3 regions of the Serpentinicella alkaliphila genome follow, and region 2 is predicted to be linked to each of the others. Evidence: a T-box and tRNA genes for the amino acid it is inferred to sense, from the RefSeq annotation. Region 2 holds a T-box; the other regions hold tRNA genes.

Region 1 (5,954 bases), 270 kb from region 2:
GGGATGACGTCAAATCATCATGCCCCTTATGTTCAGGGCTACACACGTGCTACAATGGCCGATACAAAGGGCAGCAAGAGAGTGATCTTAAGCAAATCCCATAAAGTCGTCCCAGTTCGGATTGTGGGTCAAACTCGCCCACATGAAGTCGAGTTGCTAGTAATCGCGAATCAGAATGTCGCGGTGAATGCGTTCCCGGGTCTTGTACACACCGCCCGTCACACCATGGGAGTCGGAAGCACCCGAAGCCGCTACTTAACCAGAAATGGAGAGAGTCAAGTCGAAGGTGAAGTCGATGACTGGGGTGAAGTCGTAACAAGGTAGCCGTATCGGAAGGTGCGGTCGGATCACCTCCTTTCTAAGGAGAAAAGCTTCTATACTGTTTAGTTTTGAGAGACCTTCGATGAAGGTTTTTTCAAAAAGAAGTAATTTAATATGAAGCTCGGCTAATCTTTGAGTACTTCAATTACACCAAATACAAGACTTGGGTAATTAAAGCATGTTCTTTGAAAACTGCAAAGTGAGAAATAAAGTTAAGTAAAGAAATTTACAAGCATCTTTTAAAGGTCAAGCTAGTAAGGGCAAAGGGAGGATGACTTGGCACCAGGAGCCGAAGAAGGACGTGGTAAGCTGCGAAAAGCTACGGGGAGCCGCAAGCAGGCAAAGATCCGTAGATGTCCGAATGGGGAAACCCACTTGAAGTAATATTCAAGTATCTGCTAGTGAATAAATAGCTAGTAGAGGGGATACCAGGGGAACTGAAACATCTAAGTACCCTGAGGAGTAGAAAGAAAAATCGATTCCCTAAGTAGTGGCGAGCGAAAAGGGATAAGCCCAAACCGAAAGTTTACTTTCGGGGTTGAGGACATAGCAAAAAAGGAGAGGTATCGTAGTAGAAGATGACTGGAAAGTCAGGCCAAAGAGGGTAAAAGCCCCGTATACGAAACGAGAAGACTCTAAGCTATGATCCAGAGTACCACGGGACACGTGAAACCCTGTGGGAAGCAGGGGACCACCCCCAAGGCTAAATACTACCTGGTGACCGATAGCGCATAGTACCGTGAGGGAAAGGTGAAAAGAACCCCGGGAGGGGAGTGAAATAGAACCTGAAACCCTTTGCTTACAAGTCGTGGGAGCACGTTAAAGTGTGACCGCGTACTTTTTGTAGAACGGGCCAACGAGTTATGATATGTAGCAAGGTTAAGGACTAAAGGTCCGGAGCCGAAGCGAAAGCGAGTCTTAATAGGGCGAAAGTTGCATGTCATAGACCCGAAACCGAGCGACCTACCCATGGGCAGGATGAAGCGGAAGTAAAATTTCGTGGAGGTCCGAACCAATTGACGTTGAAAAGTCACTGGATGACCTGTGGGTAGAGGTGAAATTCCAATCGAGCTCGGAGATAGCCGGTTCTCGCCGAAATAGCTTTAGGGCTAGCCTCGATTAAATGAGTTACGGAGGTAGAGCACTGAATGACCTAGGCCTTCACCGGTTACCAAAGTCTATCAAACTCCGAATGCCGTAAACTTAAGATCGGGAGTCAGACTACGAGTGATAAGATCCGTGGTCAAGAGGGAAAGAGCCCAGACCATCGCTAAGGTCCCAAAGTATACGTTAAGTGGAAAAGGATGTGGGATTGCATAGACAACCAGGATGTTGGCTTAGAAGCACCATACATTTAAAGAGTGCGTAATAGCTCACTGGTCGAGTGATCCTGCGCCGAAAATGTCCGGGGCTCAAACGTATCACCGAAGCTATGGATGTAGAAATACATGGTAGGCGAGCGTTCTATGTGGGTAGAAGCTATACCGGAAGGAGTAGTGGACTGCATAGAAGTGAGAATGTTGGCATGAGTAGCGAGAGGCAGGTGAGAATCCTGCCCGTCGAAAGCCTAAGGTTTCCTGAGGAAGGTTCGTCCGCTCAGGGTAAGTCGGACCTAAGCCGAGGCCAAGTGGCGTAGGTGATGGACAACAGGTTGAAATTCCTGTACCACCAAGAATCGTTTGAGAGAAGGGGGGACACAGGAGGATAGGTCAAGCGCACCGTTGGTTGAGTGCGTCTAAGCAGGTAGGGAGAAAAGGCAGGCAAATCCGCTTTTTCATAGATCCCGAGATGTGATGGGGAGCGAAAAATAAGTAGCGAAGTGACTGAATCCAAACTGTCGAGAAAAGCCTCTATCGAGATTTAAGGTGCCCGTACCGCAAACCGACACAGGTAGGCGAGGAGAGAATCCTAAGACGAACGGGAGAAGCATTGTTAAGGAACTCGGCAAAATGACCCCGTAACTTCGGGAGAAGGGGTCTTAAGGGATGTGTGAAGGCTTCGCGCCGTAAGCATAACCCGGCCGCAGAGAATAGGTCCAAGCGACTGTTTAGCAAAAACATAGGTCTCTGCTAAGTCGAAAGACGACGTATAGGGCCGACGCCTGCCCGGTCTTTGGAAGGTTAAGGGGAAGTGTTAGGGTTAAGCTCGAAGCACAGAACTTAAGCCCCAGTAAACGGCGGCCGTAACTATAACGGTCCTAAGGTAGCGAAATTCCTTGTCGGGTAAGTTCCGACCCGCACGAAAGGCGTAACGATTTGGACGCCAGTCTCAACAATGCACCCGGTGAAAATTGTAATACCAGTGAAGATGCTTTGGTTACCCGCGACAGGACGGAAAGACCCCGTGGAGCTTTACTGCAACTTGACATTGGATTTTGATACTACATGTACAGAATAGGTGGGAGACTAAGATACTAGGACGCCAGTCTTGGAGGAGTCGACGTTGGGATACCACTCTTGTATTATTGAAGTTCTAACCATGAGCCATGATCTGGTTTTGGGACACTGTCAGGTGGGCAGTTTGACTGGGGCGGTCGCCTCCTAAAGAGTAACGGAGGCGCTCAAAGGTTCCCCTCAAGACGGTCGGAAATCGTGCGAAGAGTGTAAAGGCAGAAGGGAGCTTGATTGCGAGACAAACAGGTCGAGCAAGGACGAAAGTCGGACTTAGTGATCCGGCACCGAGTGGAAGGGCCATCGCTCAACGGATAAAAGCTACCCCGGGGATAACAGGCTTATCTCCCCCAAGAGTCCACATCGACGGGGAGGTTTGGACCTCGATGTCGGCTCATCACATCCTGGGGTCAAGTAGGTCCCAAGGGTTGGGCCGTTCGCCCATTAAAGTGGTACGCGAGCCGGGTTCAGAACGTCGTGAGACAGTTCGGTCCCTATCCGTCGCGGGCGCAGGAAATTTGAGAGGAGCTGTCCTTAGTACGAGAGGACCGGGATGGACGTACCGCTGGTGCACCAGTTGTTCCGCCAGGAGCACAGCTGGGTAGCTAAGTACGGAAGGGATAAGTGCTGAAGGCATCTAAGCACGAAGCCCCCTCAAGATAAGATTTCCCACCCGAAAGGGGTAAGACCCCAGAGAGACTATCTGGTAGATAGGTCGGAGGTGTAAGTGCAGTAATGCATTAAGCTGACCGATACTAATAGGTCGAGGGCTTGACCAAAAAAGATGAAAGCTTTAAAATCTCACTTGTAGTTTTGAGAGAACACTCTCAATAAATCGTGACAATAGCGAAGGGGTCACACCTGTTCCCATACCGAACACAGAAGTTAAGCCCTTCAGCGCCGATGGTACTTGGCGGGCAGCCGCCTGGGAGAGTAGGTCGTTGCGGTTTTAAATATGAATAAGTCCTCTACCTTTTGTAGGGGATTTTTTCACCAAAAATATGGCGGCATAGCTCAGCTGGCTAGAGCGTTCGGTTCATACCCGAAAGGTCACAGGTTCGACTCCTGTTGCCGCTACCATAAATGGCCCGGTAGTTCAGTTTGGTTAGAATGCCAGCCTGTCACGCTGGAGGTCGAGGGTTCGAGCCCCTTCCGGGTCGCCATTAAAAAAACAAAAGAAGTAATATTAAACACGCTGGCGTGGCTCAACGGTAGAGCAGCTGACTTGTAATCAGCAGGTTGTAGGTTCGATTCCTATCGCCAGCTCCATATATGCGGGTGTAGTTCAGTGGTAGAACTTCAGCCTTCCAAGCTGACCGCGAGGGTTCGATTCCCTTCACCCGCTCCATAAAAATAAAAATGTGCCCATAGCTCAGCTGGATAGAGCAACGGCCTTCTAAGCAGTGTGTCCGGGGTTCGAATCCCTGTGGGCACGCCATTTTTAAATAAGGAGAAGTACTCAAGTAGGCTGAAGAGGACGGTTTGCTAAACCGTTAGGTCGTGTAAGCGGCGCGCGGGTTCGAATCCCGCCTTCTCCGCCATTAATATAAATATCCGGGTGTAGCGCAGTTTGGTAGCGCACATGGTTTGGGACCATGGGGTCGGGAGTTCGAATCTCTCCACCCGGACCAGTAGTGAAGTAAGGGCTCATAGCTCAGGTGGTTAGAGCGCACGCCTGATAAGCGTGAGGTCGGTGGTTCGAGTCCACTTGAGCCCACCATTAGGACCTAACCAGATTTATCATGTAAATTGAGGTAGGCCAAACGCAATGAGTATCAAATTTATATGACCAAAGGGAGTAAGTAAATTTGAAATACGAAACTGCGATAAAATGCCCAGATAGCTCAGTCGGTAGAGCAGGAGACTGAAAATCTCCGTGTCGGTGGTTCGATTCCGCCTCTGGGCACCATTAAAGAATTAAATATATTACCAAAATTTATATAATTGACATGATTAGATAAACATGGTACTATATAATTCTGGCTCTGGTGAAGGGCTATAGGGTATAGATAAGAAAATGTAAATAAAAGGATTAACAATACACATTGACATAAACGATAAAACATGATAATATATAAAAGTCGCTAAAAGCGATAGATAAAAAAAGGTCTTTGAAAACTAAACAGTATAGAAAGCCAGCAAGAAAAAAAGCATCAAAAAGATGCAACCCAGAAATTTTTAATTAAGAGTTTGATCCTGGCTCAGGATGAACGCTGGCGGCGTGCCTAACACATGCAAGTCGAGCGAGGAGGAGGAAGCTTGCTTCCAAATCCTAGCGGCGGACGGGTGAGTAACGCGTGGGCAACCTACCCTATGCAGGGGGATAACATTGGGAAACCAGTGCTAATACCGCATAAAGCCGATTAGGGGCATCTCTAAATGGTCAAAGAACTTCGGCATAGGATGGGCCCGCGTCTGATTAGTTAGTTGGTAAGGTAATGGCTTACCAAGACGATGATCAGTAGCCGACCTGAGAGGGTGACCGGCCACACTGGAACTGAGACACGGTCCAGACTCCTACGGGAGGCGGAGTGGGGAATATTGCACAATGGGGGAAACCCTGATGCGGCAACGCCGCGTGAGCGAAGAAGGCCTTCGGGTCGTAAAGCTCTGTCCTAAGGGAAGATAATGACGATGCCTTAGGAGGAAGCCCCGGCTAACTACGTGCCGCCAGCCGCGGTAATACGTAGGGGGCAAGCGTTATCCGGAATCACTGGGCGTAAAGGGTGCGTAGGCGGCCAAACAAGTCAGGGTGAAAGGCTACGGCTCAACCGTAGTAAGCCTTTGAAACTGTTTGGCTTGAGTGCAGGAGAGGAGAGTGGAATTCCTAGTGTAGCGGTGAAATGCGTAGATATTAGGAGGAACACCAGTGGCGAAGGCGACTCTCTGGACTGTAACTGACGCTGAGGCACGAAAGCGTGGGGAGCAAACAGGATTAGATACCCTGGTAGTCCACGCCGTAAACGATGAGTGCTAGGTGTTGGAGGGAGACCTTCAGTGCCGGAGCTAACGCATTAAGCACTCCGCCTGGGGAGTACGCTCGCAAGAGTGAAACTCAAAGGAATTGACGGGGACCCGCACAAGCGACGGAGCATGTGGTTTAATTCGAAGCAACGCGAAGAACCTTACCTGGACTTGACATCCTTTAGACAGAACCTTAACCGGTTCCTTCTCTTCGGAGACTGAAGTGACAGGTGGTGCATGGTTGTCGTCACTCGTGTCGTGAGATGTTGGGTTAAGTCC
Region 2 (5,954 bases):
ACTTGCAGGGGTATTTGTTGCTCCGTTTGTTGCAGCTCTAATGGCCTGGTTAGGAAGAAGAATTAACGATGCTACAGTATTGCATCCACTACCTATGGGAATAATAGTGGCTGTTGTAATGGGCATGGTATTAACACTTCCAATAAGTAGTGCTGCTCTAGCTATATCTCTAGGGTTAGATGGTCTTGCTGCTGGAGCTGCGGTTGCAGGCTGTGCAGCTCAAATGGTTGGTTTTGCAGTATCATCATACAGAGAAAATGGGGTAGGGGGCTTAATTGCACAGGGTCTTGGAACAAGTATGATTCAAGTTCCTAACATTATTAAAAACCCACTAATCTGGATTCCCCCAACTATAGCAAGTGCAATAGTTGGTCCCTTAGCCACAACTGTATTTGGAATGGAAAGTAATAGAGTGGGTGCTGGAATGGGAACTAGTGGTCTGGTAGGTCAATTTGGAACATACGCTAAAATGGTAACTGAAAATGGGAATTCACCAAATGAAGTCTTTATATTTATGGCAATATTACACTTTATTTTACCAGCAATAATAACACTATTAATTAGTGAGTGGATGAGAAGAAAACAGTGGATTAAGTATGGGGATTTAAAACTGAATCAATAGTTTGTAAAAAGTAACACTCAATAGTATAATGAAAAGGACTATTGGGTGTTTTATTATGCAGAATTATAATATTCTGGCAAACTAATAAGGGGGTTGATGGATTATGGGCAGGAAGAAGCTAATAGGTGTTATATTTTTTATAGGTATAGTATTCTCCATTGCATTCTTTTCTGAAATTCTAATGTTTATTACAGACTATCAATGGTTTAAGGACCTAGCATATGAACAGATTTTTCTATTGAAAATTACTACTCAGTTCAAGTTGGGTATACCACTTTTTATTATTTCATTAGTGTTCTATTATTTATATTTACAGTTAATAAAGAAGAACTATTATAAGAAAGTTCAATTGTATGATACTAGTATTAGTGAGAAAAGTCTAAATAGAATTTTATTAATACCTTCGGTTTTTTTAAGTTACATAACAAGTACTGCTATAGCAGGAAGTCTATGGCTTGATATTTTGACATTTATTAATGCACAAAGCTTTAATATTTCAGATCCGATTTTCAATAAAGATGTATCCTTTTATATGTTCAAGCTACCTTTGTTTGAAAAGTTATTAAATACAATAATAGGTATATTAGTTGCAATATTGTTTGTAACAATAATCTTTCATGTAATTTTGTATATTATAAGAAAGCCTACAATGTTTGAGAATGAGTCAATGCTTCGCTCGAACGAAATGTTTTTTAAAAACTTTGCTGACATAGGACTTAAGCAGATTGTTGTAATAGTTGTTATTTTCTTTATAATATTAGCTATAAAAAACTATTTTGGAGCATATAGCATACTGTATTCCACTAGAGGGGCTGTCTATGGTGCATCATATACAGATGTAAAAGTAGGGCTGTTATTTTATAGGCTGAGTATGGGTGTGGCTGGACTAGGTGCGATCATTATACCTATAGCATACAAAAAAAGAAAATATAAACTTGCTTTATTAGCGCCGATTAGTTTTGTTTTAATAGGCATACTAGGTGGAGTGGTGTCAACGGCGGTTCAAAGCTTTGTAGTTGACCCTAACGTGTTGCAAAGAGAACGTCCATTTATTGAAAACAATATACGTTTTACACAAAAAGCATATGGGTTAGATAATATTACGATCAAGGATTATGATGTTAACGAAAATCTAAATATTGATGACATTAATAATAATAATGAAACAATTAGAAATATTAGAATTAATGATTATAGGCCAACAATTGAATCATATAACCAATTACAAGCTATAAGACCTTATTATAGATTTTTAGATGTTGATATTGACAGATATACAGTAAATGGCAAATACACACAGGTTTTTTTAGCTCCAAGAGAGCTTGATATAAATCACGTTAGTGAGAATGCGAAAACCTGGATTAATTATCATTTAAAATATACTCACGGGTATGGGGTTGCTTTATCTCCGGTTAATCAAGTAACTGCTCAAGGTCAGCCAGAACTTTTGATTAGAAATATTCCGCCAGTTAGTACTTCAGATATAAATGTGGCTAGACCCGAAGTATATTTTGGTGAATTAACAAATCATTATATTGTTGTAAATACAAAAGAAAAGGAATTCGATTATCCTCTAGGAGAAGATAATGCTGAAACCCTATATGAAGGCACAGCAGGGGTCTCGCTAGGTGGTATTAATAGACTACTATATGCATTAAGGCATAGGAGTACAAAGCTATTTTTATCTACTAGTATTACGAGTGAAAGTAGAATTGTTTACCATAGAAATATAACTGAACGTGTTAGAAAAATAGCGCCATTCTTATACTATGATGAGGACCCGTATATAGTAATACATGAGGGAAGATTGTTTTGGATTATGGATGCATACACAATCGAAGGAAGATATCCTTACTCTAAGCCATATTTATCACAAAATAAAAACTATATTAGAAATTCAGTAAAAGTTGTAGTTGATGCATATAACGGTGATGTAGACTATTATATTTCTGATTATAGGGATCCTGTAGTTTTAACCTATAAGGGTGTTTTTCCTAATCTATTTAAAGATCTAGATCAAATGCCTGAGGGTCTAAGAAAACATATTAGGTATCCGCAGGACCTATTTGATATTCAAGCCAAGGTTTATGAGCTATATCATATGAATAATCCTACGGTGTTTTATACTGAAGAGGATTTGTGGAATATACCTCAGGAAAAATACTACGGGGCTCAGCAAAATGTTGAATCTCAATATATGATATTCAAGCTCCCTGGGAAGGAAAGAGAAGAGTTTGTTTTATCAATACCATATACACCAAATAAATTAAATAATATGACTGCCCTATTAATGGCTAGAAATGATATGGAAAACTATGGCGAGTTAATTTTATACAGATTACCAAAGGACAGAAATATATATGGACCAATGCAAATTGAAGCTAGAATTGATCAGGATCCAGTTATATCCCCTCAACTAACCCTATGGGGTGAAGGGGGCTCTACAGTTATTAGGGGTAATTTGCTAGTTATACCTATCGAAAATTCAATTTTATATGTAGAGCCACTGTATATAAAGGCTGCTAATACAAATAGCCCTCCAGAAATGAGGAAGGTCATTGTTGCTTTCGGTGATGAAATTGTTATGGAAGATTCTCTAACATTAGCATTAAATAGAATATTTGGTGAATCAACTAGAATAGATGAAAGTCCTAGGACTGATAATGAATTGGGAGAAGAGTTTGACATAGATACCTTAGCTTCACTAATTACCAGGGCAAATGATGCTTTCGAAAAAGCTAACGGAGCGTCAAGACAGGGGAATTGGGCTGAATATGGTAGACATATAAATGAGTTAGAAAGGTTATTAGAACAACTAAAAAGACTAAGTGAATAATAATAATATAAAAACCTTATTGGATAGCCATAGCTATCTAATAAGGTTTGCTTTTATATATTCATTACTTTATTGGAAGTTTTAACGTTCTTTAATTCCTCTAAGGACATGTGATCTAAATGCTGAGCTTTTTTTGCGAATTCTTGTCTTGTTATAATTCCTTTTTCAACCAATAGTTCTATAAGTGTGGCGATGGCAAGTGTATTTCTATAATCGATATTTTTTAAATCACTTAACTGGCCTAAGATATCTATTTCCTTCATTAGTATACCCCCTGTTTTTTAATTATTTAAATTATTACCATATAATGATTACATATACAAAAAAGAATAAAAAACAGAAAAAAGATAATAATAGATGTAAAATATAAGCATTAAGCTTAATTATTACAAATTAATATTGAAAGCAAAAGTAAACTATGGTAAAATACTTCTCGAAATAAGGTTTAAAGCGAAGAAGAGAACTAGTAAACAGAAGGCTTTTTTAGAGAGTCGGTGGTAGGTGAAAACCGGTATTGTTGACTGTTGAATCCATCTCGGAGTTGTTTTGCTAATTAACATTAGCAAAATCGGTTGCATCCGTTACGTGCATTGAGAGGATTTGTTTAGGCAAATCAATTAGGGTGGTATCGCGGAATTTTACTTTCCGTCCCTTTGTTAGGGATGGGAAGTTTTTTGTTTATACATATATATGAGGGAGGATATAATATGTTGGATATTAAAAGAATTAGACAGGATTTAGATAATATCAAATTAGCTATGGCAAGAAGGGGAGAACAGGATTTTAATTTAGATTATGTGGTAGAGTTAGATGAACAAAGAAGAAAAATATTACAACAAGTTGAGCAAATGAAAAGTGAACAAAATGTCGTATCTAAAGATATACCAAGGTTGAAAAAAGAGGGTAAAGATACTACTGAAATAATGGATAAGATGAAAGAGCTATCTAATGATATTAAAAAACTAGATAGTGAAGTAAAAGAGGTTGAAGAAAAATTAAATTATGCACTTCTTAGAATACCTAATGTGCCGAATCCGGAAGTTCCACAAGGTGAGACTGACGACGATAATGAAGAGGTTAGAAAATGGGGAGAGCCGAGAAAATTTGATTTTGAGTTAAAGGCCCATTGGGATATTGGACAGGATTTGGGTGTGTTGGACTTTGAATCGGCAGCAAAGGTGACTGGTTCTAGGTTTACAGTATATAAAGGTTTAGGGGCGAAGCTTGAAAGAGCGTTAATAAACTTTATGCTAGACTTACATACAGAGGAGCATGGTTATTTAGAAATATTACCGCCTTTCATGGTTAACAGAGATAGTATGACGGGTACGGGCCAATTACCTAAGTTTGAAGAGGATGCCTTCAAAGTGGCTCAAAGAGACTTCTTTTTAATTCCAACTGCTGAAGTGCCGGTTACAAATTTGCATAGAGAAGAAATATTAGACTCTAGTATATTACCATTACAGTATGTAGCATATACTCCATGTTTTAGATCAGAAGCAGGGTCTGCTGGTAGAGACACGAGAGGTTTGATTAGACAACATCAATTTAATAAGGTTGAGTTAGTTAAATTTACTAAGCCAGAAGATTCATACGAAGAATTAGAAAGGCTAACAAATAATGCGGAAAAAGTATTACAACTACTAAAACTACCATATAGAGTGGTAAAAATCTGTACTGGGGATTTAGGTTTTACTGCAGCCTTTAAATATGATATTGAAGTTTGGATGCCAAGTTACAACAAATATGTGGAAATATCTTCTTGTAGTAATTTTGAAGATTTCCAAGCAAGAAGAGCGAATATTAGATTTAGACCTGAAGAAAAAGGAAAGGTTGAGTTTGTACATACCCTTAATGGATCTGGTTTAGCGGTTGGAAGAACCTTGGCTGCAATTTTGGAAAACTATCAACAAGAGGATGGGACAGTAGTAATACCTGAGGCCTTAAGAGGTTATTTAAACGGTAAAGATATAATAAAATAAAGATATTTAAGGAAAGCAGGCAAAAGTATTGTCTGCTTTCTCTAATATATTTATATATTACTGAATAATTACTAGGTTAAATTGAAATGATAAGCTTAGGCATTTTTATCAAAATATAGAAATTGATTTTTTATATAAATCATGTTACACTATCATTTGTAACTAGAAAAACAATTTATGAAATTACAGATAATTATAGTTTCCTATACCTGTACTAGAAGGATTGGTCTTCTTAGTGCATAATTATTTGGAGGTTCCGGTGGAGGAAAAATATATGCAGTTGGCTTTAGATCAAGCACGTAAGGCCTATAATATAGGAGAAGTGCCTATTGGAGCCATTATTGTAAAAGATGATGTAGTAATTGGAAGTGGATATAATTTAAGGGAAAAAAACGGCGATGCATTAGCCCATGCAGAGCTAATTGCAATAAAACAGGCTTGTGAAGCTATTTCAGGATGGAGATTGACAGGCTGTGCTTTATATGTTACAATAGAACCCTGTCCTATGTGTGCA
Region 3 (5,954 bases), 170 kb from region 2:
ATGGTAGGCGAGCGTTCTATGTGGGTAGAAGCTATACCGGAAGGAGTAGTGGACTGCATAGAAGTGAGAATGTTGGCATGAGTAGCGAGAGGCAGGTGAGAATCCTGCCCGTCGAAAGCCTAAGGTTTCCTGAGGAAGGTTCGTCCGCTCAGGGTAAGTCGGGACCTAAGCCGAGGCCAAGTGGCGTAGGTGATGGACAACAGGTTGAAATTCCTGTACCACCAAGAATCGTTTGAGAGAAGGGGGGACACAGGAGGATAGGTCAAGCGCACCGTTGGTTGAGTGCGTCTAAGCAGGTAGGGAGAAAAGGCAGGCAAATCCGCTTTTTCATAGATCCCGAGATGTGATGGGGAGCGAAAAATAAGTAGCGAAGTGACTGAATCCAAACTGTCGAGAAAAGCCTCTATCGAGATTTAAGGTGCCCGTACCGCAAACCGACACAGGTAGGCGAGGAGAGAATCCTAAGACGAACGGGAGAAGCATTGTTAAGGAACTCGGCAAAATGACCCCGTAACTTCGGGAGAAGGAGAAGGGGTCGGGATGTGTGAAGGCTTCGCGCCGTAAGCATAACCCGGCCGCAGAGAATAGGTCCAAGCGACTGTTTAGCAAAAACATAGGTCTCTGCTAAGTCGAAAGACGACGTATAGGGCCGACGCCTGCCCGGTCTTTGGAAGGTTAAGGGGAAGTGTTAGGGTTAAGCTCGAAGCACAGAACTTAAGCCCCAGTAAACGGCGGCCGTAACTATAACGGTCCTAAGGTAGCGAAATTCCTTGTCGGGTAAGTTCCGACCCGCACGAAAGGCGTAACGATTTGGACGTTTGTCTCAACAATGCACCCGGTGAAATTGTAATACCAGTGAAGATCTTTGGTTACCCGCGACAGGACGGAAAGACCCCGTGGAGCTTTACTGCAACTTGACATTGGATTTTGATACTACATGTACAGAATAGGTGGGAGACTAAGATACTAGGACGCCAGTCTTGGAGGAGTCGACGTTGGGATACCACTCTTGTATTATTGAAGTTCTAACCATGAGCCATGATCTGGTTTTGGGACACTGTCAGGTGGGCAGTTTGACTGGGGCGGTCGCCTCCTAAAGAGTAACGGAGGCGCTCAAAGGTTCCTCAAAGACGGTCGGAAATCGTGCGAAGAGTGTAAAGGCAGAAGGGAGCTTGATTGCGAGACAAACAGGTCGAGCAAGGACGAAAGTCGGACTTAGTGATCCGGCACCGAGTGGAAGGGCCATCGCTCAACGGATAAAAGCTACCCCGGGGATAACAGGCTTATCTCCCCCAAGAGTCCACATCGACGGGGAGGTTTGGACCTCGATGTCGGCTCATCACATCCTGGGGTGAAGTAGGTCCCAAGGGTTGGGCCATTCGCCCATTAAAGTGGTACGCGAGTCGGGTTCAGAACGTCGTGAGACAGTTCGGTCCTATCCGTCGCGGGCGCAGGAAATTTGAGAGGAGTTTGTCCTTAGTACGAGAGGACCGGGATGGACGTACCGGTGCACCAGTTGTTCCGCCAGGAGCACACTGGGTAGCTAAGTACGGAAGGGATAAGTCTTTGAAGGCATCTAAGCACGAAGCCCCCTCAAGATAAGATTTCCCACCCGAAAGGGGTAAGACCCCAGAGAGACTATCTGGTAGATAGGTCGGAGGTGTAAGTGCAGTAATGCATTAAGCTGACCGATACTAATAGGTCGAGGGCTTGACCAAAAAAGATGAAAGCTTTAAAATCTCACTTGTAGTTTTGAGAGAACACTCTCAATAAATCGTGACAATAGCGAAGGGGTCACACCTGTTCCCATACCGAACACAGAAGTTAAGCCCTTCAGCGCCGATGGTACTTGGCGGGCAGCCGCCTGGGAGAGTAGGTCGTTGCGGTTTAGATGTTCCAAAGTAGCTCAATGGTGGAGCAACCGGCTGTTAACCGGTAGGTTGGAGGTTCGAGCCCTCTCTTTGGAGCCATTTATATGCCGAGGTGGCGGAACTGGCAGACGCACAGGACTTAAAATCCTGCGGTCCTTCAAGATCGTACCGGTTCGATTCCGGTCCTCGGCACCAGTTTTAAATATGAAACTCGGCTATAGTATTACACTCACACTAAATCGGAGATTTAGGTGATTGCAATATCGCGGGGTGGAGCAGTTGGCAGCTCGTCGGGCTCATAACCCGAAGGTCGTAGGTTCAAGTCCTGCCCCCGCAACCATAAACTAGGCCCCTTGGTCAAGCGGTCAAGACACCGCCCTTTCACGGCGGTAACAGGGGTTCGATTCCCCTAGGGGTCACCAAATATGGGCGCATAGCTCAGCTGGGAGAGCACCTGCCTTACAAGCAGGGGGTCACAGGTTCAAGTCCTGTTGCGCCCACCATATTTTAAACAAGTGGTCCGGTAGTTCAGTTGGTTAGAATGCCAGCCTGTCACGCTGGAGGTCGAGGGTTCGAGCCCCTTCCGGATCGCCATTTTAAAACTAAATTAGAAAATATATTAATGCTGGCGTGGCTCAACGGTAGAGCAGCTGACTTGTAATCAGCAGGTTGTAGGTTCGATTCCTATCGCCAGCTCCATATATGCGGGTGTAGTTCAGTGGTAGAACTTCAGCCTTCCAAGCTGACCGCGAGGGTTCGATTCCCTTCACCCGCTCCAATAATATATACATGTGCCCATAGCTCAGCTGGATAGAGCAACGGCCTTCTAAGCCGTGTGTCCGGGGTTCGAATCCCTGTGGGCACGCCATGTTATAAATTTCAATGTTGGGATATAGCCAAGTCGGTAAGGCAACGGACTTTGACTCCGTCATTCTCAGGTTCGAGTCCTGATATCCCAGCCATATAAGTGATCCATTAGCTCAGTCGGTAGAGCACCTGACTTTTAATCAGGGTGTCCCGCGTTCGAGTCGCGGATGGATCACCATTTAGGAGAGGTGTCCGAGCGGTTTAAGGAGCTGGTCTTGAAAACCAGTGACTCCGAAAGGGGCCGTGGGTTCGAATCCCACCCTCTCCGCCAATAATGGAGAAGTACTCAAGTAGGCTGAAGAGGACGGTTTGCTAAACCGTTAGGTCGTGTATGCGGCGCGCGGGTTCGAATCCCGCCTTCTCCGCCATTATTATCCGGGTGTAGCGCAGTTTGGTAGCGCACATGGTTTGGGACCATGGGGTCGGGAGTTCGAATCTCTCCACCCGGACCATTTTTTAGTGAGGGCCTTTAGCTCAGTTGGTCAGAGCATCCGGCTCATAACCGGCAGGTCCGGGGTTCGAGTCCCTGAAGGCCCACCATATAACTTCATTATTTAATGGTATATATATGCCCAGATAGCTCAGTCGGTAGAGCAGGAGACTGAAAATCTCCGTGTCGGTGGTTCGATTCCGCCTCTGGGCACCATTTATTGCAAATAATTATTTCAAATTATTACCAAGCAATAAGAATTGACATAAGAAATCAAAAATGATATATTAGATAAGTCGCCAAAAGCGGCAGATAAAAAAGGTCTTTGAAAACTAAACAGTATAGAAAGCCAGCAAGAAAAAAAGCATCAAAAAGATGCAACCCAGAAATTTTTAATTAAGAGTTTGATCCTGGCTCAGGATGAACGCTGGCGGCGTGCCTAACACATGCAAGTCGAGCGAGGAGGAGGAAGCTTGCTTCCAAATCCTAGCGGCGGACGGGTGAGTAACGCGTGGGCAACCTACCCTATGCAGGGGGATAACATTGGGAAACCAGTGCTAATACCGCATAAAGCCGATTAGGGGCATCCCTAAATGGTCAAAGAACTTCGGCATAGGATGGGCCCGCGTCTGATTAGTTAGTTGGTAAGGTAATGGCTTACCAAGACGATGATCAGTAGCCGACCTGAGAGGGTGACCGGCCACACTGGAACTGAGACACGGTCCAGACTCCTACGGGAGGCAGCAGTGGGGAATATTGCACAATGGGGGAAACCCTGATGCAGCAACGCCGCGTGAGCGAAGAAGGCCTTCGGGTCGTAAAGCTCTGTCCTAAGGGAAGATAATGACGGTACCTTAGGAGGAAGCCCCGGCTAACTACGTGCCAGCAGCCGCGGTAATACGTAGGGGGCAAGCGTTATCCGGAATCACTGGGCGTAAAGGGTGCGTAGGCGGCCAAACAAGTCAGGGGTGAAAGGCTACGGCTCAACCGTAGTAAGCCTTTGAAACTGTTTGGCTTGAGTGCAGGAGAGGAGAGTGGAATTCCTAGTGTAGCGGTGAAATGCGTAGATATTAGGAGGAACACCAGTGGCGAAGGCGACTCTCTGGACTGTAACTGACGCTGAGGCACGAAAGCGTGGGGAGCAAACAGGATTAGATACCCTGGTAGTCCACGCCGTAAACGATGAGTGCTAGGTGTTGGAGGGAGACCTTCAGTGCCGGAGCTAACGCATTAAGCACTCCGCCTGGGGAGTACGCTCGCAAGAGTGAAACTCAAAGGAATTGACGGGGACCCGCACAAGCAGCGGAGCATGTGGTTTAATTCGAAGCAACGCGAAGAACCTTACCTGGACTTGACATCCTTTAGACAGAACCTTAACCGGTTCCTTCTCTTCGGAGACTGAAGTGACAGGTGGTGCATGGTTGTCGTCAGCTCGTGTCGTGAGATGTTGGGTTAAGTCCCGCAACGAGCGCAACCCTTATCTTTAGTTGCCAGCACTTAGGGTGGGCACTCTAGAGAGACTGCCGGGGATAACTCGGAGGAAGGTGGGGATGACGTCAAATCATCATGCCCCTTATGTTCAGGGCTACACACGTGCTACAATGGCCGATACAAAGGGCAGCAAGAGAGTGATCTTAAGCAAATCCCATAAAGTCGGTCCCAGTTCGGATTGTGGGCTGAAACTCGCCCACATGAAGCTGGAGTTGCTAGTAATCGCGAATCAGAATGTCGCGGTGAATGCGTTCCCGGGTCTTGTACACACCGCCCGTCACACCATGGGAGTCGGAAGCACCCGAAGCCAGCTACTTAACCAGAAATGGAGAGAGCTGTCGAAGGTGAAGTCGATGACTGGGGTGAAGTCGTAACAAGGTAGCCGTATCGGAAGGTGCGGCTGGATCACCTCCTTTCTAAGGAGAAAAGCTTCTATACTGTTTAGTTTTGAGAGACTTTGTCTTTCAATAACAAAAGATAAAAATTGGGCTCATAGCTCAGGTGGTTAGAGCGCACGCCTGATAAGCGTGAGGTCGGTGGTTCGAGTCCACTTGAGCCCACCAAACAAATGCCATCAAGTACCAATTGACATGAAGATAAAAAGATGGTAATATAGTATTCCGGCCAAAAGGCAGGAAGAACAAGTGTTCTTTGAAAACTGCAAAGTGAGAAATAAAGTTAAGTAAAGAAATTTACAAGCATCTTTTAAAGGTCAAGCTAGTAAGGGCAAAGGGAGGATGACTTGGCACCAGGAGCCGAAGAAGGACGTGGTAAGTCATGAAAAGCTACGGGAGCCGCAAGCAGGCAAAGATCCGTAGATGTCCGAATGGGGTCCCACTTGAAGTAATATTCAAGTATCTGCTAGTGAATAAATAGCTAGTAGAGGGGATACCAGGGGAACTGAAACATCTAAGTACCCTGAGGAGTAGAAAGAAAAATCGATTCCCTAAGTAGTGGCGAGCGAAAAGGGATAAGCCCAAACCGAAAGTTTACTTTCGGGGTTGAGGACATAGCAAAAAAGGAGAGGTATCGTAGTAGAAGATGACTGGAAAGTCAGGCCAAAGAGGGTAAAAGCCCCGTATACGAAACGAGAAGACTCTAAGCTATGATCCAGAGTACCACGGGACACGTGAAACCCTGTGGGAAGCAGGGGGACCACCCCCAAGGCTAAATACTACCTGGTGACCGATAGCGCATAGTACCGTGAGGGAAAGGTGAAAAGAACCCCGGGGGGAGTGAAATAGAACCTGAAACCCTTTGCTTACAAGTGTGGGAGCACGTTAAAGTGTGACCGC

The links. The T-box of region 2 lies ahead of serS (serine--tRNA ligase). A T-box ahead of a tRNA ligase gene usually reads a tRNA of that ligase, here a tRNA-Ser.
Region 1: it encodes a tRNA-Ser, which carries the amino acid that the T-box ahead of serS (serine--tRNA ligase) is inferred to sense. The anticodon was not compared.
Region 3: it encodes a tRNA-Ser, which carries the amino acid that the T-box ahead of serS (serine--tRNA ligase) is inferred to sense. The anticodon was not compared.

What each region holds. Positions count from the first base shown of each region.
Region 1 covers NZ_CP058648.1:928,748-934,701, reverse strand. The annotation lists rRNA gene HZR23_RS04725 (16S ribosomal RNA) at 1-358, shown strand, start outside; rRNA gene HZR23_RS04720 (23S ribosomal RNA) at 566-3,490, shown strand; rRNA gene rrf (5S ribosomal RNA) at 3,545-3,661, shown strand; tRNA gene HZR23_RS04710 (tRNA-Met) at 3,715-3,791, shown strand; tRNA gene HZR23_RS04705 (tRNA-Asp) at 3,797-3,874, shown strand; tRNA gene HZR23_RS04700 (tRNA-Thr) at 3,906-3,980, shown strand; tRNA gene HZR23_RS04695 (tRNA-Gly) at 3,986-4,059, shown strand; tRNA gene HZR23_RS04690 (tRNA-Arg) at 4,073-4,149, shown strand; tRNA gene HZR23_RS04685 (tRNA-Ser) at 4,161-4,252, shown strand; tRNA gene HZR23_RS04680 (tRNA-Pro) at 4,266-4,342, shown strand; tRNA gene HZR23_RS04675 (tRNA-Ile) at 4,355-4,431, shown strand; tRNA gene HZR23_RS04670 (tRNA-Phe) at 4,545-4,620, shown strand; rRNA gene HZR23_RS04665 (16S ribosomal RNA) at 4,890-5,954, shown strand, end outside.
Region 2 covers NZ_CP058648.1:1,203,372-1,209,325, forward strand. The annotation lists gene HZR23_RS06075 (PTS transporter subunit IIC) at 1-622, shown strand, start outside; gene HZR23_RS06080 (UPF0182 family membrane protein) at 726-3,458, shown strand; gene HZR23_RS06085 (hypothetical protein) at 3,512-3,721, opposite strand; T-box leader at 3,903-4,114, shown strand; gene serS (serine--tRNA ligase) at 4,166-5,440, shown strand; gene tadA (tRNA adenosine(34) deaminase TadA) at 5,715-5,954, shown strand, end outside.
Region 3 covers NZ_CP058648.1:1,371,843-1,377,796, forward strand. The annotation lists rRNA gene HZR23_RS06975 (23S ribosomal RNA) at 1-1,718, shown strand, start outside; rRNA gene rrf (5S ribosomal RNA) at 1,773-1,889, shown strand; tRNA gene HZR23_RS06985 (tRNA-Asn) at 1,896-1,970, shown strand; tRNA gene HZR23_RS06990 (tRNA-Leu) at 1,978-2,066, shown strand; tRNA gene HZR23_RS06995 (tRNA-Met) at 2,136-2,211, shown strand; tRNA gene HZR23_RS07000 (tRNA-Glu) at 2,219-2,293, shown strand; tRNA gene HZR23_RS07005 (tRNA-Val) at 2,299-2,374, shown strand; tRNA gene HZR23_RS07010 (tRNA-Asp) at 2,389-2,465, shown strand; tRNA gene HZR23_RS07015 (tRNA-Thr) at 2,496-2,570, shown strand; tRNA gene HZR23_RS07020 (tRNA-Gly) at 2,576-2,649, shown strand; tRNA gene HZR23_RS07025 (tRNA-Arg) at 2,663-2,739, shown strand; tRNA gene HZR23_RS07030 (tRNA-Gln) at 2,758-2,833, shown strand; tRNA gene HZR23_RS07035 (tRNA-Lys) at 2,841-2,916, shown strand; tRNA gene HZR23_RS07040 (tRNA-Ser) at 2,921-3,009, shown strand; tRNA gene HZR23_RS07045 (tRNA-Ser) at 3,015-3,106, shown strand; tRNA gene HZR23_RS07050 (tRNA-Pro) at 3,114-3,190, shown strand; tRNA gene HZR23_RS07055 (tRNA-Ile) at 3,202-3,278, shown strand; tRNA gene HZR23_RS07060 (tRNA-Phe) at 3,309-3,384, shown strand; rRNA gene HZR23_RS07065 (16S ribosomal RNA) at 3,561-5,075, shown strand; tRNA gene HZR23_RS07070 (tRNA-Ile) at 5,146-5,222, shown strand; rRNA gene HZR23_RS07075 (23S ribosomal RNA) at 5,370-5,954, shown strand, end outside.